DNA from 3 places in the Deinococcus taeanensis genome. Region 3 is predicted to be linked to each of the others. Evidence: riboswitches for the same ligand, from Rfam matches in the RefSeq annotation. Region 3 holds a riboswitch; each other region holds the start of a gene.
What was found. Region 3 has a riboswitch for cyclic di-GMP ahead of LAJ19_RS17895 (glycoside hydrolase family 16 protein). Riboswitches for the same ligand answer to the same signal wherever they lie in the genome.

Region 1 (7,599 bases), 140 kb from region 3:
AATCCACGGTCTGCGGCCACAGGGTGGGCGGCAGCGCCACCGTGTCGTTCTCCGGCTTGATGGAGGTCACGAACGCCCAGTACAGCGGAAACACCCAGGCCAGCGCCAGCAGCACGGTCACCAGCGTCAGCAGCGTGCCGGGCAGCGCCGCGAGGCGTTGCCGCCACGTCCGCGCGGGGCGCGCCGCAGGCGCCTGCAGCGGACTGCGCGCGCCGATCACGACCGCCCTCCCCGCTGGCTGAGGGCCAGCTGCACGGCCGACACCAGCCCGATGGCCAGCATCAGCACCACACCCAGCGCCGAGGCGTACCCGCCATGCTGCTGCTGAAAGCCTTCGCGGTACGCGTACAGCAGCAGCACCAGCGTCTTGTCGAACGGCCCGCCCTGCGTCAGCAGGTAGATCTGGTCAAAAATCTTGAACTGAGCGATCAGTTGCAGCAGCAGAATCAGGCTGGTCACCGGCCAGAGATTCGGCCAGGTGATGGACCGGAACAGCCGCCACCCGCTTGCGCCGTCGAGCGCCGCAGCCTCATAGATTTCCGGGGAGATGTTGCTCAGGCCTGCGATGAACAGCAGAATGTTGAAGCCCACCGTCCACCAGATCGTGACAAACGCCACGGAGGGCAGCGCCCAGACCGGATCCTGAAACCAGGTAACGGTGCTGCCCGTCACAAAATTGAACAGCCCGAAGTTCGAGTCCAGCACCCAGTTCCACACGTTGGTCACCACGCTGACCGGCAGCACGTACGGCAGGAAGAACGCCGCGAGCACCACGTTCTTCAGCCGGCGCAGCCGCAGCACCAGCATCGCCAGGCCCAGCCCGATCAGGGTGTTGGGCACGGCGGTCAGCACGATGAACAGCACGGTGTTCCACAGCGCCGTCCAGAAGGTCGGTTCACTCAGCAGCCGGGCGTAATTGTGCGTGCCGGTCCAGCGCCCAGCGCCGGTCAGGTCAGCGTCCGTGAAGCTCAGCTGCAGGACCCGCAAGGTCGGGTACAGCAGGAACAGGACGTACAGTGCGGCGAACGGCACGACCAGCGCCGCCGCCGTCAGGGCGCGCTGCCGCGCGTGTGCGGCCCGGCCCGGCCCGGCCGGGCCAGGGGGTGGGGAAGAGCGGAGCGGGACGGGGGTGGTCATGCGGGTGAACCTCCAGGGGCGGGAACGGGGCGCCGCCCGCCCCGCGCGGGCAGGGTGGGCGGCGTGGCCCCGGCCAGGCTTACTTGGCGAAGCCGTTCAGGGCGGTGGTCAGTTTCGCGATGCCCTGCTCGGGGGTCGTCTGGCCCAGCAGCACCGGCGTGAAGTTCACGCCGATCGCGTCGTACACGGGGCCGCCCACGCCGAAGATCGGGGCGCTGGGTTCAAGGCGCGCGTCGGCCGCGGAGGTCGCGGAGTACTGCGTGTTGGGCTGCATGGCCTTGAACGCCGCGCTGGCCTGGGTGGGCAGGTACGCGGGGATGTGCCCGCCGCCGGCCCAGGTGGTGCCGCCCTGTTTGTTCACGTACCCGATGAAGGTCATCACGGCCTTGAGTTTCGCGGCGTCCATGGGCGTTTTCGCGTTGGTGGGAATGGCCAGGAGGTGCGAGTCGGCCCAGGTGCTGGCGTTGCCGTACAGCGCGGGGAAGCTCATGATGCCGTAGTCGAATTTCAGCTGCCCCTTGGCTGTGGCGTCCACCATGGTGGGCACCTCCCAGTTGCCGTTGAGCATCGTGGCGGCGCGCCCGGCCGTGAACAGCGCCACTCCGGCGGGGTAGGTGACGTTCTTGGTGATCAGGCCCTGTCTGCTCCAGTCGGCCATGATGCGCAGCGCCGCGAGGCCCTTGGTGTTCAGGTCGGTGGTGGAGAGCTTGCCGCCCCGCACCAGCGTGCCGCCCTGCTGCAGGAACAGCGAGTACCACAGGCGCCACACGGAAGCGGAATCCTGGTTGCTGCTCAGGGCGATGGGCGTCACGCCGGTTTTGGTCTTGATGGCCTGCAGCGTCCGGGTCAGGTCGGCGACGGTCTTCATGGGGGCCAGGGTGCCGCTGGCGCTGAGCACCCCTGCTTTGCGCAGCAGGTCTTTGTTGTAGTACAGCACGAAGGTGTGGGTGTCGAGCGGAATGCCGTACAGGCCGCTGCTGCCGGCGTTCTTCGCGGCGGTGTTCAGGCTGCTGATGAGGTTGCCCTGGAAGTCGGCGGGTTTCAGGCCGCCGAGCGCGAGGTCAGCGGGGGTGATCAGGCGCAGGTCCCGGCGCTGCAGGCCGGCGGGCGCGGCGGAGAGGTGGTAGGTCATGACGTCGGGCGTCTGGCCGGCAACCACTGCCGTGTGCACCTTGGTGTAGAAGGGATTGCCCCAGGTCTGGGTGGTGCGCTCGACCTTGATGTCCGTCTGGGAGGCGTTGAAGGCGTCGACGATCTGCTTCATGCGGGCGCCATCACCTCCGGCGAAAAAGTCCCAGAAGACCACCTTGGTCTGGGCGTGCGCGGAGCCGGCGAGGGTGAGGCCGAGGGCGAGCAGTCGGAAAGTACGCATAAGTCCTCCAGGGGTGCTGCGGGCAAAGGCGGGGGTGGACCGCACGGGTGCGGCCGGCGTTATGTTGCACTTGTGAACGATCACATCGTAGAAGCGCCGTCCGGCTCCTGTCAAGCCTGCTGCCTCTCAGCGCGGCGCGTGCTGCGACAGCAGGGTCGTGAACGACAGCGGAGGCAACGTCACCTGCGCCTGGCGGCCCTCCAGCCTGGGCAGCGCCACAGGCTGCGCCGTCACCGCGTCCGGCGCCTCAAAGGAGTTCGCCGCCAGTGGATCCGGGCCGCTCATCTGCCACGCTCCGGTCAATGCCTGGGGCGCCTCGTCCTCCCAGCACAGGGTCACGCGCAGAGGCTGCGTCTGGGAGCGGTTGACCAGGAACGCCGCGCCCTGCCCGGTGGCGTCATCAAAGCTCGCCGACACGTCCAGCATGTTCACGTCGCCGTACCGCGCTGTCGGGTGCACCGGGGAGCGCACCAGGGGATCAAGTGCGCGGCCGCTCGCGTGGCGGCTGAACAGCGTCAGCGGATAGAAGATCGTCTGCCGGAACATCCCGTCCCGCCTCGTCATGACCGGCGCAATCACATTCACGATCTGCGCGATACAGGCGATCTTCACCACGTCCGCCTTGCGCAGGAACGTGTTCAGCCAGGTGGCCACGACCAGCGCGTCCTCCAGGTTGTACACCTCCTCCAGGATATGGGGCGCCTCACTCCAGGCGCCGTCGGCGCCCTTGGCGCGGTACCACACGTTCCATTCGTCCCAGCACAGGAACACGTCCCGTTTCGACCGGTTCTTTGCCTTTGCCACGCGGATTGCGGCGGCCAGCGTGTCGGCGTGCTCATCAAAGTGCAGGCTGCTCGCGAGGTAGGAATCCGTGTCGGTGGGCAGCCCCTCGGTGTTGGACACGGTGGGGTACGGATTGGCGGCGTAGTGATGCATGGAGAAGTAATCGATCTGGTCGTACGCATGTGAAAGCACCGTCATATCCCACTCCGGGTACCCCGCCATGGCCGTGGCCGACGACCCACACGCGATGGTCTTGATCCCGGGGTCCATCCAGCGCATCAGTTTCGCCGCCTGGAACGCCTTGTCGGCGTACGTCTGCGCGTCCATCTGTCCAATCTGCCACGGGCCGTCCATCTCGTTGCCCAGGCACCAGTACTTCACGCCGTACGGCTCGGCCCGGCCGTTCTTCGCGCGCAGGTCGCTGTACAGCGTGCCGGTCGGCAGGTTCATGTATTCCACGAGGTCGGCGGCGTCCTGGATGCTGCCCGTTCCCAGGTTCACGGCCCACATGGGTTCGGTGCCCAGTTCCTCGGCGAACTCCATGAACTCGTGCGGTCCGAACTGGTTCGTCTCGATGGACCGCCACGCCAGCGCCCGCCGGCGGGGCCGCTCCGCTTTCGGGCCGATTCCGTCGGTCCAGCGGTACCCGGACACGAAATTTCCGCCCGGGTAGCGCATGATGCGGTAGTTGGTCTCCTTGAGCGCGGCCATCACGTCCCGCCGCAGGCCCCGTTCGTCGGACAGGGGCGAGTCCGGGTCGTAGATGCCTTCGTAGATGCATCGGCCCATGTGCTCGGCAAACCCGCCGAACAGCAGCGGTGAGATCTCGCCGGTGGTGCGCCCGGTGTGCAGGGCGACACTGGCCTGAACGGGGATGGTGGTCGGCTCAGTCGTCAAGGCAATCAGGTCCTTTTGAGAGGTGAGTGTACGCTTCAGGCGCGGCGCGGGCCGAACCGGTGGGCGAACGCAACGGAGGTGATGTCCACCGCAGGGGTGGACCGGGAACACAGCATCGGACGCCCGCAGCATACAATGTGAGCGTTCACAGTCAAGGGGTGGCGCTCCACAGAAGGCTCGCGGACAGGCGCAGGCCCAGCCAATCTCCGGCCCACCGGATCCTCGGCGCTCCCCGCTGCGACTGTCGTGCCCCTGAGTCACGCTGCCGCGCTCCAAGGTGAACCGGGCCGGATGGGTCCAGCGGCTTAGTTCACCATGCGGCTGCGCTGCCTTGACTGTGCTCGTCAAGCTGGCGTGTCAGTTGCCCGGGCTGTGTCCTCAATGGGAAGGAACGTCCGGGCAGACCGGCAGATCTGCCAGCAGGCGGGTCAGGAGACGCTGCGTTCCGAGCAGCAGGTCCTCCTCCGGCAGGACCACGTCCTGCAGGGTGCGTGCGCAGGTGTACGGCGACGGGTGCAGATTCAGTTCCGGGAGGTTCACTTCCCGGTCCGCCAGAATCAGGGCGGCCATGACTCTGGTGGCGCGGGGGCCGGCGGCGTCCGCCTGCACCAGCACATTGAGGTACGTGCCACACCCGTCGGCGGCCAGCTGCACCCCGGCGTCCTGCAGAAGGGTGCGGATGGTGTTCTCAACAGCGCGCGTGGACCACGTCTGACGGCTGGTGTTCACCGTGGTGCCGTGAATACAGGTGTCCTGAGGCCACGCCGCTCGCACCGGCGCCGCCGGTTGTGCGCCGGTCATCTGCAGGCTGAGCAGTGTGAGGGCAAGCGTCCGCTTCATCGCCCTCAGGGTATGCCGGTGGTCCGGCACGGCTGAGGAGCCAGCTTGCTTTCTGAGCGCCAGCTTCATGTTGGCTGTCATCGTTTGAAGCTCGTGACAGTCGCGTGTGGCCGCCTGGTCTTAATACTCGGGGCTTATTGGAGGGCACAGGGGGTGGTGGCTCCCAGATGGCATGAGTGAAAAAGTGTGTCTGCGAGGAGGTTTTTTGCGGATGAGCAGAACCTGGATTTATGAACCCTTTATATGACTGAAATTAAGCGTTTTGAGACGCTTGTTGTGTAAGGCCTTTGTCATTAAGATCCTCTTAAGGTACAGCCATCGATGAGCCCACGGGGGTTCATCCCGCCACCGAAACGGCAAACCCGTCGCAAGACGGGGACGCAAAGCTCCGGAACCCATGAGGTTGGCCGAGCCACCGAAAGAAGGGAGAACCCCATGCTGCAGATCACCACCCTGAAAACCATTGCCCTGGCTGCCGTCACCTCCGCCCTTCTGGCCGCCTGCTCCACCACCTCCAGCCCCGACGCCCCCGCTGCCGAACCTGCCGCCGCCGCCGACCAGACCGTGCAGACCCAGGCCGTGACCGGCAGCTGGCGCGACGACTTCACCACGCTCGACACCACCCGCTGGTCCGTGTCGGGAGGCAGCTGGACGCCCTTCTGGGCCCGCGACGGCCTGACCGGCCTGTGGAACACCCAGAACGTCACCGTCAAAGACGGCTACCTCGTCATGAAACTCGACGTGACGGCCGGTCTCCTCGCCAGCGGCGCCGAGGTCGCCACCAGCGCCCAGTACGGCTACGGGACCTACGAAGCCCGGGTGCGCGCCGCGAGCAGCAGCGCCGACCCGTCCGTCGCCGGGACCGGCAGCAGCGGCAACATCAGCGCCTTTTTCAACTACGTCAACAATTCCGAAACGGAAATCGACCACGAGATCGAAGGTCAGAACCCCACCACCGACTGGATGGGCGCCTGGCAGACCACCGCCCGCCACGACTACGGCACCGGCGGCGCGGGCGGCGCCAACCTCACGCAGGCCTTCCACACGTACCGCTGGGACTGGAGCGCCACCAAAATCGATTTCTACATAGACGGCGTGCTGAAACGCACCACGACCGGCGTCCTTCCCAGCGCGGCCGCGCACCTGATGCTGAACCTGTGGCCCACCAACTCCACCGGGTGGGGCGGCGTGGCCTCCCTCGGTACCTCGTACATGCTCGTGGATTACGTGAGCTTCACCCCTGCTGGCGCGGCCGACACGACCGGCACCACGCCCGTGGTGAGCGCCCCCACCGACGACACCGCTGCGGGCGCCGTGGCGTTCACGAAAGCTGCGCCGGCCCAGGGCACGCTGAGCAGCGCGGACACCCGCGACTGGTTCAGCTTCACCAGCACCGACGCAGGCGGCCTGAGCACCGTGTCGGTCGCCACCGACTGGAACAGCGATCTGGAAATCTACGCTGCGGACGGCGCCACCCTGCTGGGCAGCAGCCGCAGGAGCAAAGCCAGCACCGACAGCGTCACCCTGACACTGAAACCCAATACCACGTACTACGCCCGGGTCGTGTGGTCGAGCCGCGCCCCCGCCTACACCCTGAGTGCCACCGGCGCCGTGCGCTGAACCCCGCTCAGCACGCCGCCGCCCGCCAGTTTCAGGCGGGCGGCGGCGTGCTGGGTTCGTGGCGTTCCGGACCCAGGTGGACCCGTCAGCGAATAATCTCAATCTCGGACATGGACGTGGACGTGCTCTCAACCCGCTGCTTGCGCAGGTCGTTCACGTCCCGTTCGTCCAGGGCGTGCTGCGCCATCACGATCGTCTGGCACAGCAGCATCACGGACGCACTCACGCTGGCCGACAGGGCCCGCGTGTCCCGCTCGCCAATCACCACGCCCTGCCGGCCGTCCGTGAGGAGCAGCACCGTGGGCCCGACCAGCAACCCCGCGGCGTCCGGACCGGTCCAGGTGCGGGCGCGGCTGTTCATCAGTTCCTCGCGCCACAGCAGTGTGCCGCCGCGAGGCTCGCCGGTTCCCTGCGGCTGATCGTGCGGGGGGGCGTGTGGCGTCAGGGTGGCAATCACGCCAGTGACCACGCCGCCCTGATCCCGTTCCAGGGCCGTCAGGTGCGTGATTACCGCGTCACGCGCCGTCTCGCCGCGCTGCCACGCTTCAATCACGTTGAGCGCCTGTTCAGTGTCGTTCACGGTCCACCTCCGGCTCACTATAGGCCGACCAGATGGGAAACAGTGCAGGGCGGCGCGCGCCTTCCCGGGCCTCCGGGGGCAGCACGAGGGCCGTGAACCGGGCAGGGCCGCGGGGCCGGCCCGCTGAGCTGCGTAAAGAAAGGCGCCGCGGGGCGCCTCTCTCCCTACATCAGGGGCTCAGCTCCGGTACGGAGCGCTTTCCTTCAGGGCAATCAGGTGTCCTCTGAGGTGTCGTGGCCGGGGGTGGTGCTCGCCGGGTCGCTGGTGATCATGCTTCCGTTGGAGGCCACGTCCTGCTTGTCGAGGCCGTGTTCGGTGTAGCCGTCAGCGACGGTCGCTTCAGCGTCGGCGTCCTGGACAGCGTCGCGGT
Region 2 (7,599 bases), on a different replicon from region 3:
TTCACGGATGATGACGTGGCCTGGCTTGAAGCCCTTGTGCACCAGGCCGCCGCCGCCGTGCAGCAGGAGCGGCTGATTCAGACGCTGCACCGCCACGCGCTGTTCGATGCCCGCACCGGCCTGCCCGCACGGCCCCTTGCGAACGACCGGCTCCGGCAGTCCCTGTGGCACGCACAGCGATCGGCGACGTCTTTCGCCCTTCTCCTGCTTCAGCCGGAGCCGCCAAGTGACGCCCAGAGCGCCTCATCCGCCGAGTTCCGGGACGCCCTGGCCGTGCAGATCGCCCGGCGGTTGCAGGACCTGCCAGGAGCGTTCAGCACCCTCGCCCACTGGGACGACGAGACGTTCATGCTGATTGCCGAGGACGTTCCTGACGAACACCACGCGTTCCGCGTCGTTAATCAGGTGATGAACGCCTTCGCCGAGCCGTTCGTCCTGCCTGACCTGCCGGCGCCTCTTCCAGTTACCGCGTCCGTGGGCGTCAGCATCTTTCCAGTCGACGGGCAGGACGTGGTGGCGCTGCACAAGCACGCGGCGGTGGCGCAGTACAATGCCCGGCATGCCGGCGGCGGATCCGCCGCGCGGTTCTCGCCCACCGTCACGGACCAGCAGCGCCTGGCGCAGCAGATTGCCGCGGCCCTGCCGGGCGCCCTCGAACGCAACGAGCTGTTCCTGATGTACCAGCCGCAACTTGACGCGCAGCGCCGCCTGTGGGGCTTTGAAGCGCTGCTGCGCTGGCAGCACAAAACGCTGGGGCTGGTGCCGCCCGACGTCTTTATCCCCGTGGCCGAACGCACCGGACTGATCCTGCCGTTGGGCGAATGGGTGATGCGCCAGGCGTGCCGGCAGCTACGCGCCTGGCAGGACCGTGGGGCCCTGAACCTTCACATGGCGGTGAATGTCTCTCAGGTGCAGTTGCAGCACCCGGAGTTCGTGCATCAGGTGGAGGCGGCGCTGCGTGCTGCGGGCCTGAACGGTGAGCAACTCGAACTCGAGCTGACCGAGCAGATGGTGTTTCAGTGTTCCGAGGTGGTCCGGGCGAAGCTCGCCGCACTGCATCACCTGAACGTCCGTCTCGCGCTGGATGACTTCGGCGTGGGGCATTCGTCCATGCAGACGCTTGCCCAGCTTCCATTTGACGTCCTGAAACTCGATCAGTCCTTTGTGCGGGATCTCGAAGGCAACGCCCGCACCCACCGGATCGTAAAAGCCATCGTCGACATGGCCCATGACATGAAAATGACGGTCGTCGCTGAAGGCGTGGAGGGCGCCATTCAGTGGCAGCTGACGGAGGCGCTCGAATGCGACCGCACGCAGGGCTACCTGCTCAGTCGCCCGCTGGCTGCGGAGGCCGTGCCGGCCTGGATGAACCTGCATGCCAGTGACGGCCGGGGCCTGCCGCGCCCAGAGCGCTGAGACCCGCACCGTGAATCGGTCGCCCTGAGCGGCACCCCGCCGGTGCTGGAGCAGCACATCGCCGGCACCGGGCTCCGCACGACCGGGCTGCCCGCCGGGGGCCGTCTGCTCTCCACGGCCTCAGCGCACGGGAGACCCCGCGCCGCCCACCTGCACCGTCCACACCGGCGGACGCTGAGCGTGATCACGCGCCGTAGTCTGTGCAGGTCCCCTGGGGGCACAACCAGTCGAATTCACCATGACGGCCCTGAGTCCGCCGGTTCCGGGTGGGCAAGTTCGTTCAGGTACCGGTCATTGGGCCAGGAATGCAGCCTGGTGTCGTTGTTGTCGCGCAGCCAAGCCCGGAAGAGCAGGCCAAAGGGTTGCCCCCATGACCGCACCAACCTGGGGAACAGTCGGCGACCCGGTCAGAGGTATGCCCTGATGGTGTTTCGGCGCACCTCCGGACAAACCTGCAGCAGACCGCAGCCCGGGAAGGCTGAACCCGGTTTTTCAGTGTTCGCCGGGGATTTTATGCGTGGGGGGCCAGCACAACTCAGCGGTGCGGGACCTCCGGTGGAGGTCCCGCAGTGGCATCGCTTGTGGCGGAACGTCCCCGCTGGACCGGGACGTTCCGGCTGGATCAGGGGGTGGCGAGCACGACGGGCGTGTTGGGCAGAGTCACGCTCACGCCGTTGTAGTTCACGAACAGGCCGCCAGTGGACGAGGCCGAGTCGAGAGTGACGTTCGAAATCACGCCGTCGTGCAACGGGCCACCCGGGCAGGACCCACCGTCGAGCGGGACCGTGCTGTCAGACGTGAAGGCGCTCATTCCGGTCAGGTTGAAGCCGGTGATCTGGTTCCTCACGCGGGCGTCGTTGGTGATCGTGGCGTTGACCGCCGCTGAGCGGCCGCGAGTCACGGTTTGAGGCTGCGCCACTCGGTCGCGGCCCACCACAACGGTAAAGGTGCAATCGTAGTGGTACGACTCGGTCGCGTTGTAGGTGAACGTAACGTATTTGGCGTTCTTCTGCAGGGCCTGGTTGTTCCAGCCGAAAGCGAGCTGGACGTCGCCTTTCCCCACGAAGCCGGTGCCGGTGCTGGCGTTAAACGCGACATCCTGCGCGCTGAGGGTCGGGGCGGTGGCGACGGGCGTCTGACCGCAGGAGGCCAGAAGGACGGAGGTGACAGCGGCGACGAGACTCAACGGACGAGCCAGGTGGTAGAACATACGGCTCCTTGGGTTTGGCCGGGCTCACCATTTGCTCCTCCTGCCTGAGGTGACCGCATTACAGGGCAGGATTCATCGCAGCCAAAGAGAAGAGTGACCAGCGGACCGGTCGTGGCTCACAACGTGTCCTCGTGTTGGTACTGTCCTACGCGTTGCCTGAGAGCATCGGGAGCTCAGATTCATCCCATATCGGGACTGTGGTGACGTCAGGTTCGCTGCCGATTTCCGCTCGGATCAGTAAGACCACATTAAGCCGAACATAAGATTTCGCACCCCCCCTTTTGCACCCCCGGCGGTGGTACTGACCTTTCCCGGGAAACCTGAGGCAAGCTGAACGCGCCGGCGTCAGGAAATCGGCCCGACGACCGCGGAAAAGCAGGCCCGGTCAGTGAGTCACGGTTGGGAACTCTGGCAGGGTCAGCCAGGTACGGCCAACCTGAGTTTCGAGCGAACCGCGGTGTGCAACCGCAGCCTGCTTTAAAAAATCCGGCTTCGCTGCTCCGCCTGTCTGCCTGGCACAATCCACGAGAAATGCGGGCGGCGGTCTGAGTGTCAGACCGCCGCCCGCATTTCTCGTTTCTCGCTCAACTGACCTTCCCAGACCTCCTGCCGTGGCTGAATCAACACGCATTCAGCGGGTCAGTCAATGGTGTCCGGGTTGTGGGATGGGCGGCGCAGGGGGGGCCGCCAGGAAACTCAGCGCAAAGCCGGCAAGGCCCGCCATGAACGTAATTCCAGCCCAGAGCTCCACACTCCATCCCTCCCCGAAAAGCACAGACACCACCAGGAAATGCACTCCCCACAACACGACGGGGGTCACGAATCCAATGAGCCACAGTCCCCACGCATGCGTGCGGACATCCTCCCGCCGCAGCAGGAGATCCGCCACGAGGCCGGCAGCCAGGGGACTGGCCAGCAGCACCAACCCCCCCAGGTCCTGAGCCCCGGCGAAACTCAGTGCTGACATCAGCAGTCCATTCAGCCCGTAAAGGAAGGTCAGACTCCCGAAAGGCAAGCGCCAGCGTCGCGCCATGAGCAACAGGGGCAGCAGCAGAATGACAGTGGTAAAGAGGATGGACGCGAGATTGTAGTTCTGCGCCAATTGGGCTGTGAGGTCGCCCTGTTGAGTCAGGTACTTAACGCTGTGTTTGACGTGCAGCGTTACGGTGGACCCCCAGACGTACATGTGGAAGAAAGACACGAAACTGAGGGCCGCCGTTGCGGACAGCAGAGTCGGCAGGAACGCACCAAACCGTGGTGCGTGGTCTGCGTGAGGATGCTTCCACCGGGCTTTGAAAGGGCTCAGCACAATCAGCTGCATGCCCAGCAGCAGCAGGAGATGGGTCGGGCTGAGCAGGGCCTCCACATCTTTTTCAATCCCGAAGATGGTGTGCCAGAGCAGGTCTCCGACGCCGCCAAGGCCGAACACAGCAATGCCAGCAAGGCCCAGATCGTAGCCCAGAGGCACAGCGTTCAATCCACGTGCGCCCCGGCGGACGTGGCGCCAGACCAGCAGAGCAATCCAGCCAGCGGTGGCCAGGTAGCCAGAATAGAACAGGCCGTGCCAGGGCGTGAAAAATGTTTCCAGGCTGGACGGCAGGTTGGAATGTGCCCAACCATCGACGAACAGTCCAATCATGAGCCAGAAGCCCAGCAGAATGGTCACGAGGTTCTCCCAGCGTCTGGCGACGGGCCGGGTGTTGGGAACGGACGCAAGGACAGGGGGGGAGTGGACGGTCATGGGGAAGCCTCCAGGTTGCGGGGGGGTGTGCTGCGTGTACCGCGGTTTCCTTGATGGGGGACCCTTGAGGCGCTGAGGGTCTGTCTGGCAGGGCTCAGGGGGTGGGCAGCCGTTTCAGTGCCGTGTACGACGAGAGAACACTGGTGGGAACACTCGAGACGGTGGACGGTGGAAGCCCTTCGGAGTCGTGCCTTTGGAGAGTCGTGCAGCTGCGGGAGGGAGGTGAACACGTTCATCGTCATACGTGCTTTAGCTTCGGCCGCTTTCCCGCGCGGCGCATCCATCAAATGTGTGAAGTATCACTCCTGCAAAAATGGCAGGTGGGTTTGACAAAACTAATTGTATTAGCCAGTATACAAATCGGGATAGGAAAGGCCAATGAAGTCCGCCGCCGCCAACCACGCCACTTCCCCTTCAACGGCGCTGCCCGCATCACACCAGCCCCGCACCAAAAGGAGCCTTCCATGGCCTTACACTCCCTCCAGCACGACGGCAACACCCTCGCGTTCGATGACACGGGTGGCGTCGGTCCCCTCATTATCGCTCTTCCCGGCATGGGCGACCTGCGCGGCGAATATCGCCATCTCACCCCTTACCTCACGCAGGCCGGCTACCGCGTCGTCACCCTGGACATCCGCGGACACGGCGACACAGGCGCGCAGTGGACTGACTACAGTGCGCACGCTGTGGGACGCGACATCATCGCCCTGATTGACCATCTTGGCGTCACAGAGGTTGTGCTCCTCGGCAACTCCTTCGCCGCCGGCGCCGCCGCGTGGGCGGCCCATGACGCCCCCGAAAAAATCAGTGCCGTCGCCATGCTTGGCCCAGTCGTCCGCGACCCTCCCCAGCCGCCTCCCTTCTTCATCAAGGCCATCCTCGAAGTCGGCTTCGCCGGCCCCTGGCGCGTGAACTTCTGGACGTGGTACTGGGACACCCTGTTCCCCACCAGGAAACCTGCTGACCACCGCAGTTACCGGGCGCACCTTGTCGCGAACCTGCGCGAGAACGGCCGGATGCGCGCGCTGAAAACCATGATTGATCTCAGCAAAGCAGACACCGAAGGCATCCTTGGCGTGCCCCCCAAACCCACCCTGATCGTCATGGGGACCAAAGACCCCGACTTCAGAGACCCCACCGCCGAAGCCCAGTGGCTCGCCAGCCGCACCAGGGGCGAAGTCATGATCGTCGAAGGTGCCGGGCACTATCCTCACACCGAGATGCCCGAACAGGTTGCGCCACGTCTCCTGAACTTCCTGAAGGGCGTGCGATAGGTGCCACGCGCCGGACTGGACCTCCAGCGCGTTCTGAACGCAGCCGCCTCCATCGCCGATGCCGAAGGCCTCGGCGCGCTCTCGATCTCGCGCCTGGCACAGGAACTCAGGGTGAAACCCCCGAGCTTGTATAACCACGTCGAAAGTCTCGACGCCGTGCGCGACGGCCTCATGCAACGCGGCCTGCGGGAGATGCTGGAGGTCAGCCGAGACGCGATTGCAGGCCGATCAGGCCGGGAGGCGCTTGACGCGCTTGCACACGCGCACCGCAGGTACGCCAAAGGCCACCCGGGCCTGTACGCCGCAATGCAACTTCCGGTGATGCAGGGCAGCGAGCACTCACACGCCCTTGGAACAAAGTATGTCGACGCGGTGCTGGCAGTTCTCCGTGGGTATGGCCTTGAAGGAGACGCCGCCCTGCACGCCACCCGCTGCCTGCGCGCCGCGCTCCGCGGTTTTATCGACCTGGAGGTGGGAGGCGGCTTTGGTCTGGCCCTCCAGGTCGACGAGAGCTTCGAGCGGCTGCTGCACATGCTGCACGACGGCCTGATCGAGCAGGCCCGCCACCCAACGTGAAACCGAAACGAGGGCCTCGAACGATGCTCAGGCCGTCGCCGCGAGGGACGCAGTTGCCCGCCGGGTGCCGTGCCGCTGCACCGCCTGGTTTTACATCGCCTGGACTTCCGCTGGTCGAGGATCCTCCGGCGTGCCGCGGAGCTGCGCTTTGAGCTGAACTTTCTCGTGGTTGTTCACCTGGAGCCAGTGTTCACCGCGGAGTCCGGCCACCATGGCCCACAGCAGCACGAGGGAGGGCCGCTCACCCAGGGCGAGCAGCCGCCGGTACGTTTCGACTGGACCCACCTCGCGCAGCTCCCCGATGGTCACGATGCCGGCCTGCCGCAGCAAACGGGCGCTTTTGTCCCCCAGGTTGGGCAGCGAAGCCACCGGTGCCGAATCGGAAGCCACCATACGGCCAGTCTAGACCGCGGCCGGTCCGGACGCCTCAGCGCACCGGTTCCCAGGACAGCCTCAGGAGGAGATGAAGCCGGGTCACGTGAGCCTTCGGCCCGGCCCGGACTCTGGTCTCCCCTCACCGGGAGCAGGCGTGAACTGACGCTTCACCCTGAGCGCCCGGACCGCCGGCGAAGGTCGGCGCATGTGGGTGAGGGGCGTGCGGAAGGCCGCCCAGGGCCGCGCCCCTCTGGCCTGCCCGGGCCACCCTGTTGTTTGGTTGACACGCGCGGGCGGCGCTGACCTTCACGCTGGCTGTGGAGGAATAATCATGAACACAGACACACTGAAAGCAGGCGGTATGGGTGGACTCGCGGGCGGTATGGTCTTTGGCATGCTGATGGGCATGATGGGCATGCTGCCCATGATTGCGGGGTTGATTGGCAGTTCCAGCGCTGCGGTTGGGTTCGCCCTGCACCTGCTGCTCAGCATGCTGATCGGCGCGGGCTTTGGACTGCTGCTGGGTCACCGGGTGCATTCGCGCGGTGAAGGCGCCGGACTGGGGGTGATGTACGGGCTGCTGTGGTGGATTCTGGGGCCACTGGTCGTGATGCCCACCATGATGGGGATGGGCGTTCAGTTTGCCAATGCGTTGAGCACGCCGAACCTCATGAGCCTGATGGGCCACCTGATCTACGGGGCAGTGCTGGGCGGGACCTTCGCGGCGCTGACCCACCGGCAGGCCACGGTGCACCCGATCACGCCCTGATGCCCATGCCGGAACAGTCACAGGCCGGAGCAGCGGAACGATCAGGTCCGGCTGGAACCTGTCGCGCCGGCAACACACGCGTCTGTTCCGGCAGGCCAGACTGGCGCATGCCTGTGCCCCTGTGTTGCGCCTGTTCCGCGGAGTTCCGTCATGAGCCCGGTTGATCCGACGCGCCGGCTGCTTTCCCTGCTCGGCGTGGGGGCAGCCCCGCGGGCGCCACAACGGGCCTGGGCGGTCA
Region 3 (7,599 bases):
GAGCTCGCCGGGTTCCAGCATGGCGGCCAGGGGTTCGTGGTTCAGGACGGTGACGCCCAGCAGGGTACCGGCGGTGCCGCGGCGCACGTAGGAGGCGCGCAGCATGCGGTGACTCAGGCGGGCCAGGGCGAGGTTCGGCAGACCCGTGACCGGGTGTTCGGCGCTGCTGCCGGAGAGCAGGGCGCCCTGGGCGCGCAGCATACGGTGGGCGCCCACGGCGGGCAGGATGACCTGCCGGGCCGTCCAGGCGGCGAGGAGCAGCAGGGCGGCCCCGCCAAAGGTGGTGAGGTCGGCCGCGCCGGCATCCAGGCGGGTCACGGTCCACAGGCCGGCCACGACGACGCCGGCAAGCCAGCTCCAGGTCCAGGGCAGCCAGGGACCGGCGGCGGTGAGGGCGACCAGCAGGGCCGCCAGGGTGGAGCTCGCTGGCCAGGCGAGCATCAGGGCTGCGCCGGTCAGTAGTGCGAAAATTGTCAGCCGCAGCCGTAATGCAAACAGCAGTTCCATAGTCTCCTGTGGGTTCTGTACGGGAATTGGACGGCGACTGGCACCACTAGAAGTTCAGTGGTGTGCAGGCGCGCCTGTGTCGGTACGATAACGGGCGCACCCGGAGCTCAGTGCCCCCAAACGGGTGCGCCTCCATGGTCTAAAGAGCAGGTTAGTGTCGGTGTAGTCGCAGAATTCGCGGGTGGTGTCCAGGCCCTTTCAGGTGATTTCAGGGTTGCTGGCGCGTTTCATCGTGGGTGCATGATGAAAAAGAGACCCGAATGGATGTGGAATAGCTGCAATCTTAATGATAAAAATGAGAAATTTACAGTGAAGGCTCAAATTTCACTTCGTCCACCAGCATGAACACCTCGCCCGGGGTGGCCTGCCCACCCCACTTCGAATCGTCGGTAGGCCACACATTGAGCATCAGGTGCGCCGGATCCTGCGGAACGTGCTCCCGCGTGCGCCACACCTCGCGGCCATCTACCGAGAAGGCCAGGTGATCCCGCTGCCAGTCCCAGGTGTACGTGTGAAAGCCGGTCGCGAGGTCGGTGCCCTGCGGATGGGTGACGAGCGCGAACGACTTGCGTTCCAGTCCCTGCCAGGCCGCCGTATTGATCTGCCGTGAACGGTGCCCTTCGATCTCCACGTCAATCTCAGTGCGGCTGTCGTCCAGGAAGCTGAAGGCCGCACTGATGTTGCCCGGGCGCGCCCGGCCCGCACGGCGGGGATCCCCACTGTCACTCGCGGCGCGCATTCTCACCGTGTAGCGTCCGAAACCGAACTTCTGCCGTGACTGCAGCGCTGCGGCCTGCGCGCACCAGCGGCCGCCGCAGCGCTGCACTTTCAGGCGCAGCTGCAGTTGCCCGCCCTGCAGCACCTTCACGTTCTGGGCGCTGAATGCACCGTCGAGCGTTCCACCGGCCCAGAAGCCCCGCCAGTTGGACACCACCCAGCGGTCCAGGGTGCCCTGGGTGAAGGACTCCACCCAGGGGCCGGGCGCGGCGTGTCCCGCGGACACCGGGAGGCTGAGGGCAAACAGAGCAGTCAGGAGGCTTCGGCGTAGCATGGTCCTTCTCCTTGTGGTGGTCCGGCCGACCCTGTGGGCCCCGTGACTTTGCGTCCCCGCCTTGCGACGGGTTTGCCTTTTTCCGGTGGAGGAGCAGCGCTTCACGCACGAAGCCTGAACCTGACATGAAGAGAATCACATCTGTTCTGTCAGGATTCTCACCGCCCTTGGAGACGGGTCTGCGCCCGAGGCTCACTTCCGGTACCACTGGTGAGCGAAAGCACGACCAGGAGGGCTCTGCTATTCATACCGTGCCGGCAAGGGCAGCGGTCCTGATGTTCATGCGCCCTTCACGGCGTGCCATCAGACTGGTGGGCACTGCTAGGCTGAGCAGGTCCATGACCTGCACCCTGCCCTGCTTTCCTCCGCGGCCTGCGGCCAGCGCTTGTGGTCCAGTGGGCACCGGGCCGGGCCGGGCCGGCTTCTGCCAGGCTGAACGGGTCCGGTGATGCCGTCCGTCCTGGGCGCGCTGAAAGAACAGACCACGCGGCATCATCAGCGCGCCGAACGCGCCGTCAACCTGATGACTCCCGGCCTCACGCCGGAGCGGTACGCGGCAGTGCTGGGCGTGAACTGCGCACTGCACAGCGCGCTGGAGCCGGTGATTGCCGGGAGGCTGCGGGCGGCCCTGTCCCCCGACGGCTGGGCGGCGCTGGCGGTGTCCACCCAGTCCCGCCTGCCGGGACTGCAGCGTGATCTCGTGGCGCTGGGGCACCGTGTGACGCCGCCCCTGCCGCACGGAGGCGACCACGTGACGAGCGAGGCGGCAGCGTGGGGCGCAGCGTACGTGCTTGAAGGCTCGGCGCTGGGCGGTCAGGTTGTGAGCCGGCACCTGCGCGCCGCGGGGTTTCCGGACGCGGCGCTGCACTTTTACGGCAGTGATGGGCAGCCGGTCGGACCGCGGTGGCGGACGTTTGGGAGGCTGCTCGAAAGCCGCTACAACGCAGCCGAGGATCCGGCGCGGTTTGTGCACGACGCGGTGAGGGCGGCGCAGCAGACGTTCATTCTGTTTGAAACCCTGTCAGCGCAGGACGCGGCCGGATCGTTCTGAGCCAGCGCGACGCGCGCACTGAGCGCCCCTCTCTGGAGGTCCATCGCCCCCGTCGAGCTGGGCCGTTTAAACTTGACTAATCCAGTCAGCTTAATTAGGGTGAGCCGCATGAAACGCACCGCCCTCCTCAGCAGCCTGCTCCTGTGCAGCAGCGCCCTCGCCCAGACCCTTACCCTCAAGCACGACGAAGGCACGACACAGATCAAGGCCGATGCCAGGCGCCTCGTGGTCCTGGACGAAGAAGCGCTGGGGTGGATCTACGCGCTGGGCCTGAGCGACCGCATCGTGGGCATCGGCAGCTCCATGATCGCCCCGACGGACCTCACCGCCGACGGGCACCTGAAACCCGAGCGCATCCGGGGCACCTTCCTCGCGCGCGGCAACCTCAGCGGCGCCCGCTTCGTGGGCAACTGGATTCAACCGAACCTGGAAACCATCCTGAGCCTCAAACCCGACCTGATCGTGCGCCTCACCTGGAACGGCAACGGTAACTACGACAAGCTCAGCCGCATCGCCCCCACGGTCGGGTACCGCGAGGACCGCGCCGGCTACTGGAAAAGCAACCTGCGCGACCTGGCCCGCGTGTTCGGCCGGCAGGAACAGGCAGAGAAACTCATCAAGCAGGTGGCCGACACCAACCGCGCCGGCGCCCGCACGCTGCAGGCCGCCGGCGTGTTCCGCAAGTACCCCAAGGCCGTCGTGGTCTCCCCCTTCCAGGGCGGCACGAACTACCTGTACACCAAAACCCGCCTGATCGAGGACGTGCGCGCCCTGGGCTTCAAAGACGGCCTGAAAGCCAGCGCCTCCACACTGGGCGTCGCCTCGGTGATCAGTGACGAAGCCCTGCTCGGCCTGGGCAAAGACACCCTGGTCATCGTCTTCCCGCCCGGCGGGCAGTACAACGGCGCGGACGCCTTCCTGCAAAGCCCGGTCGGTCAGCGCCTGAAAGACCGCGCCGTGGTGTACAGCCCCGAAGCGATCAGCCCATGGTCCGGCCCGCTGGTCTCCCTGCGTGACAGCGCCGCCCTGACGAAACTGATTCTGGAGAAAATGAAGTGACGCGCCCGACCCCCCTGGCGCTGCTGACGCCGGGTGGCGCCCACGCGCACAAATGCCGCGCGCAGACCGGCGCGCACGCCCCGTGGCAGCAGCTGCCGTTCGTGACGGCGGGCCGGGCGGACGCCCTGAACGACCGCACCTGGACCCCCGGCAACCCGCTCAGCGCCCTGCTGGGACGGCACTGACGTGACGGCCGCCCCCCCCGCCCTGAGCCTGTGCGCCGACCTGTCCCGCGCTGCAGGCGAGGACCCGATCGGCACGGCGCCGCACTGGGCGGAAGTGACCGTGCTGGAACTGGACATCCCCGTCTGGGCGCAGCTGAGGCAGGTCGACGCCTGGACCCCCGCGCAGCAGGCGCTGTTCGCGGCGCTGCGCGAGAAGGTGGAAGCCAGCGGCGCCGGGTTCGGCCTGTTGATGAGTGCCCCCGCCGAACGCGGCGCGCCGCTGCGCGTGCGGCATTACGTCCGGGCCGGCGGAGGCTACCGCCGGCGCGACTACCAGTCTGGCCTGCCGCAGAGTGAATGGGCCCGCGGCCTGCACGACACCCTGCTTGAACCGGCCCGGCTCAGCGCGTGGCAGGTCGCGCCCGGCCCAGCAGACGGCGCTGACCTGCACGTGTGCACGCACGGCACCGTGGACGCCGCCTGCGGCCGCTACGGCGTGCCGGTCCACCAGGCGCTGAGCGCCTCGGGCGTGCGCAGCTGGCGGACCGGGCACTTCGGCGGTCACCGTTTTGCCGCGACCGCCGTGGACCTGCCCTCCGGGCTGCTGTGGGCCCACCTGACGCCGGACCTGGCCGTGCAGGTGGCGCGCCGCGAGGTGAGCCTCGCCGAGGTTGCCGGTCACCTGCGCGGGTACGCGGGCCTGCCCCCCCTGGCGCAGGTGCTCGACCGGCACCTCCTGGTGCAGCACGGCTGGGACTGGCTGAGTGCCGAGCGCCGGGCGCAGGTCCACGGCCAGGAGGTCACCTTGCAGGTCCGCTGGCAGGGCCGCGAGCAGGTGTACCATGCGCCGGTGTTTCCAGCGCCGCCCCTGCACCTGCCCGGCTCCAGCCACAAACCCGATCAAAGCGTGGTCGCGCAGTACCAGCTGGGCAACGTGACGCGCCTGTGAAGCGCCCGCTTGCGTTCGGACTGGCCGCCTTCACCCTGGTGTTCGCGGCGCTGCTCTCCCTGGCGCTGGGCGCCACGGACATTCCCCTGACCGAGTCGGCCCGCCTGCTGCTGCGGCCCGACGACAGTGTCAACAGCCTCGTGATTCATACGCTGCGGCTGCCGCGCACCCTGGTGGCGCTGCTGGCGGGCGCGGCGCTGGCCGTGTCGGGCCTGCTGCTGCAGGGCGTGACCCGCAACCCCCTGGCCGACCCGGGCGTGCTGGGTGTTGAGGCCGGCGGCGCCCTCGCCATCCTGCTCATGGTGGTGTTCTACCCGGCGGCGCCCGCGGCACTGTTCGTTCCGGCCGCGTTCCTCGGCGGCGTGCTGGCCGCCGCCGCCGCCTACGGCGCGGCCCGGTCCATCGGCGTGACGCCCCTGCGCCTGGCGCTGGCCGGCGTGGCTGTGGCGTCCCTGACCGCCGCGGCCACCCGCGCCGTACAATTGCTGTTCGAGGACCGTGCCCAGGGCGCGCTGTTCGCGCTGTCCGGTTCACTGGCCGGTCGCACCTGGGAGCAGCTGGCGCAGGTGGCACCCTGGCTGGGTGCCGGACTGGCGGGCGCGCTGATCATCGCGGCGCGCGTGAACGTGCTCACGCTGGGTGAGGACGTGGCGCGCAGTCTGGGCGCCCGCACCGAACGCGACCGGACGCTCGTCACCGCCCTGGGCGTCCTGCTGGCCGCCGCGTCGGTCAGCGTGGTCGGCCCGATCGGGTTCGTGGGGCTGGTTATCCCGCACGCCGCGCGCGCCCTGGGCGGCACGGACCACCGCCTGAGCCTGCCCCTGGCGGCCCTGCTGGGCGGCACGTTCCTCACTCTGGCCGACACGGCGGCCCGCCTCGTGGACCGCCCGGCCGAAACCCCGGTGGGCATCCTGGTGGCCGCCGCCGGCTCCCCGTTTTTCGTCCTGCTCGCCCGCCGCGTCGGGCGCCGCTGAAATCCCTTCCTCCTGGAGACGCCATGAAGACCCCCCTGATGATGACCGCCGCGGCCCTGGCCGCCACCGCCACCGCCGCCAGCGTGACCGTCACCCACGACCGCGGTACCCTGACCCTGCCCGCACCGGCCAGACGCGTCGTGGCGCTCGAGTACTCCTACGTCGATACCCTGCTGGCCCTGGGGGTCCGGCCGGTCGGCGCGGCCCTGGGCACACAGGGCGGCGACCGCGGCGCGCCGCCCTACCTGAAACCCAAGGTGGGCGGCGTCGTCACCACCGGCAGCCGCGCCCAGCCGAGCCTGGAAGGCATCGCGGCGCTGCGCCCGGACCTGATCCTCGCGGACACCCTGGTGCACAAGGACACCGCGCCCGCCCTGGGCCGCGTGGCCCCGACCGCGGTGTTCCCCAGCCGCCGCGCGGACCTGGAACAGCTGAACGAGCAGACCCTGATGATCGGCCGGCTGGTGGGCCGCGAGGCCGCGGCGCGGCAGCTGCTGGCCGACCAGCGGTCCCTGATCGCCAAGGCGCGGGCGTTCACAAAAACGAACGCCCCGGCGTTCCTGGCCGGGGTCGTGACCCCCACCTCGCTGACGGTCCACACGAGCGGCAGCTTCGCCGGCAGCTTCCTGGAGGCCGTGGGCCGGAAAAACCAGATGCCGGTCAAGGACGGGCAGACGCAGTACGAACTGAGCCTGGAAGGTCTGGTGGCGCTGCAACCGCAGACCCTGGTGCTGTTCACTGCGCCCGACGAGACGCCCGTCACCGACACCTGGGCGAAGAGCCCCCTGTGGCAGAAGCTGCCGGCCGTGAAGCGCGGCCGCGTGTACACCTTCAACCGTGATGACTGGACCCGCGGGCGCGGCCCCACCGCCCTGAAGCTCATGGTCGCGCAGACCATCGAGAGCCGCTTCCTGCAGGACGCCGCGCCCAACGCGACTTTCAAGTACCAGCCGTGACCCTGCCTGCCGCCCGGCCGCGCTTCACCGGAATCCGCGCCGTTCTGGTGGGGGCCGCGCTGCTGGCCCTGTGCGTGGTCAGCGCCGTCCTGGCCCTGGGTCTGGGCGCCGTGCCCACACCCGCGGCGGACGTGCTCGCGGCCCTGACCGGCAGTGGGGACGCCCTGACACGTCAGCTGGTGCTGGACCTGCGCGCGCCGCGGGTGGGAGTGGCCCTGCTGTGCGGCGCGATGTTCGCGGCGAGCGGCACGATCATGCAGGGCGTGATCCGCAACCCGCTCGCCTCGCCCGACCTGATTGGTGTCGGCGCCGGCGCGGGCCTGGCCGCAACTGTCTTTCTGCTGGCGTGGCCCGCTTCACCGCCCGGCGGCCTGCCGTGGGCCGCGCTGGCGGGAGCCTGGGCCGGGTTCGGGCTGGTGCTGCTGATGGCCCGCGAACGCAGCGGCGCGCTGCACCCCGTGCGGCTGGCCCTGGTGGGTGTGGCCGTTGCGGCCGCGCTGGGCGCGGCGCAGCAGCTGGTGCTGGTGCGCGCGCCCGACGGCCTGGGCAGCGCGCTGACGTTCCTGACCGGCACCGTGTACGGCGCGGACATCACGCGCCTGACCCGGGTCCTGCCCTGGGCGCTGATCCTGCTGCCCGGCGCGCTGCTGCTGAGCCGCACCCTGGACATCCTGAATCTCGGGGAGGACGTCGCCACGGGACTGGGCGCCCGCGTGAACCCCGCCCGGCTCCTGACCCTGGGGGTGGGCGTGGCCCTGGCCGGCGCGGCCGTCACCGGGGCGGGCATCCTGGGCTTCGTGGGGCTGCTCGCGCCACACGTGGCGCGGCTGCTCGTGGGGGCCCGCCACGCACGGACCCTGCCGGTCTCCATGCTGCTGGGCGCGCTGC

Region 1: linked by a shared signal. The riboswitch ahead of LAJ19_RS19100 (glycoside hydrolase family 16 protein) and the one ahead of LAJ19_RS17895 (glycoside hydrolase family 16 protein) in region 3 are both predicted to bind cyclic di-GMP.
Region 2: linked by a shared signal. The riboswitch ahead of LAJ19_RS17320 (hypothetical protein) and the one ahead of LAJ19_RS17895 (glycoside hydrolase family 16 protein) in region 3 are both predicted to bind cyclic di-GMP.

Annotation. Positions count from the first base shown of each region.
Region 1 covers NZ_CP083458.1:305,437-313,035, reverse strand. Annotated here, with positions in the region: gene LAJ19_RS19125 (carbohydrate ABC transporter permease) at 1-145, opposite strand, end outside; gene LAJ19_RS19120 (carbohydrate ABC transporter permease) at 217-1,137, opposite strand; gene LAJ19_RS19115 (extracellular solute-binding protein) at 1,217-2,509, opposite strand; gene LAJ19_RS19110 (alpha-N-arabinofuranosidase) at 2,636-4,189, opposite strand; gene LAJ19_RS19105 (hypothetical protein) at 4,568-5,029, opposite strand; cyclic di-GMP riboswitch class I at 5,375-5,449, shown strand; gene LAJ19_RS19100 (glycoside hydrolase family 16 protein) at 5,465-6,649, shown strand; gene LAJ19_RS19095 (hypothetical protein) at 6,735-7,229, opposite strand; gene LAJ19_RS19090 (M-like protein) at 7,442-7,599, opposite strand, start outside.
Region 2 covers NZ_CP083457.1:335,489-343,087, forward strand. Annotated here, with positions in the region: gene LAJ19_RS17315 (putative bifunctional diguanylate cyclase/phosphodiesterase) at 1-1,416, shown strand, start outside; gene LAJ19_RS17320 (hypothetical protein) at 2,039-2,626, opposite strand; cyclic di-GMP riboswitch class II at 2,634-2,718, opposite strand; gene LAJ19_RS17325 (hypothetical protein) at 3,270-4,292, opposite strand; gene LAJ19_RS17330 (alpha/beta fold hydrolase) at 4,832-5,641, shown strand; gene LAJ19_RS17335 (TetR/AcrR family transcriptional regulator) at 5,642-6,217, shown strand; gene LAJ19_RS17340 (TfoX/Sxy family protein) at 6,308-6,610, opposite strand; gene LAJ19_RS17345 (hypothetical protein) at 6,924-7,361, shown strand; gene LAJ19_RS17350 (Crp/Fnr family transcriptional regulator) at 7,512-7,599, shown strand, end outside.
Region 3 covers NZ_CP083458.1:23,914-31,512, reverse strand. Annotated here, with positions in the region: gene LAJ19_RS17900 (hypothetical protein) at 1-507, opposite strand, end outside; gene LAJ19_RS17895 (glycoside hydrolase family 16 protein) at 812-1,558, opposite strand; cyclic di-GMP riboswitch class I at 1,571-1,645, opposite strand; gene LAJ19_RS17890 (biliverdin-producing heme oxygenase) at 2,007-2,609, shown strand; gene LAJ19_RS17885 (ABC transporter substrate-binding protein) at 2,718-3,668, shown strand; gene LAJ19_RS17880 (hypothetical protein) at 3,665-3,853, shown strand; gene LAJ19_RS17875 (sucrase ferredoxin) at 3,855-4,781, shown strand; gene LAJ19_RS17870 (FecCD family ABC transporter permease) at 4,778-5,755, shown strand; gene LAJ19_RS17865 (ABC transporter substrate-binding protein) at 5,779-6,711, shown strand; gene LAJ19_RS17860 (FecCD family ABC transporter permease) at 6,708-7,599, shown strand, end outside.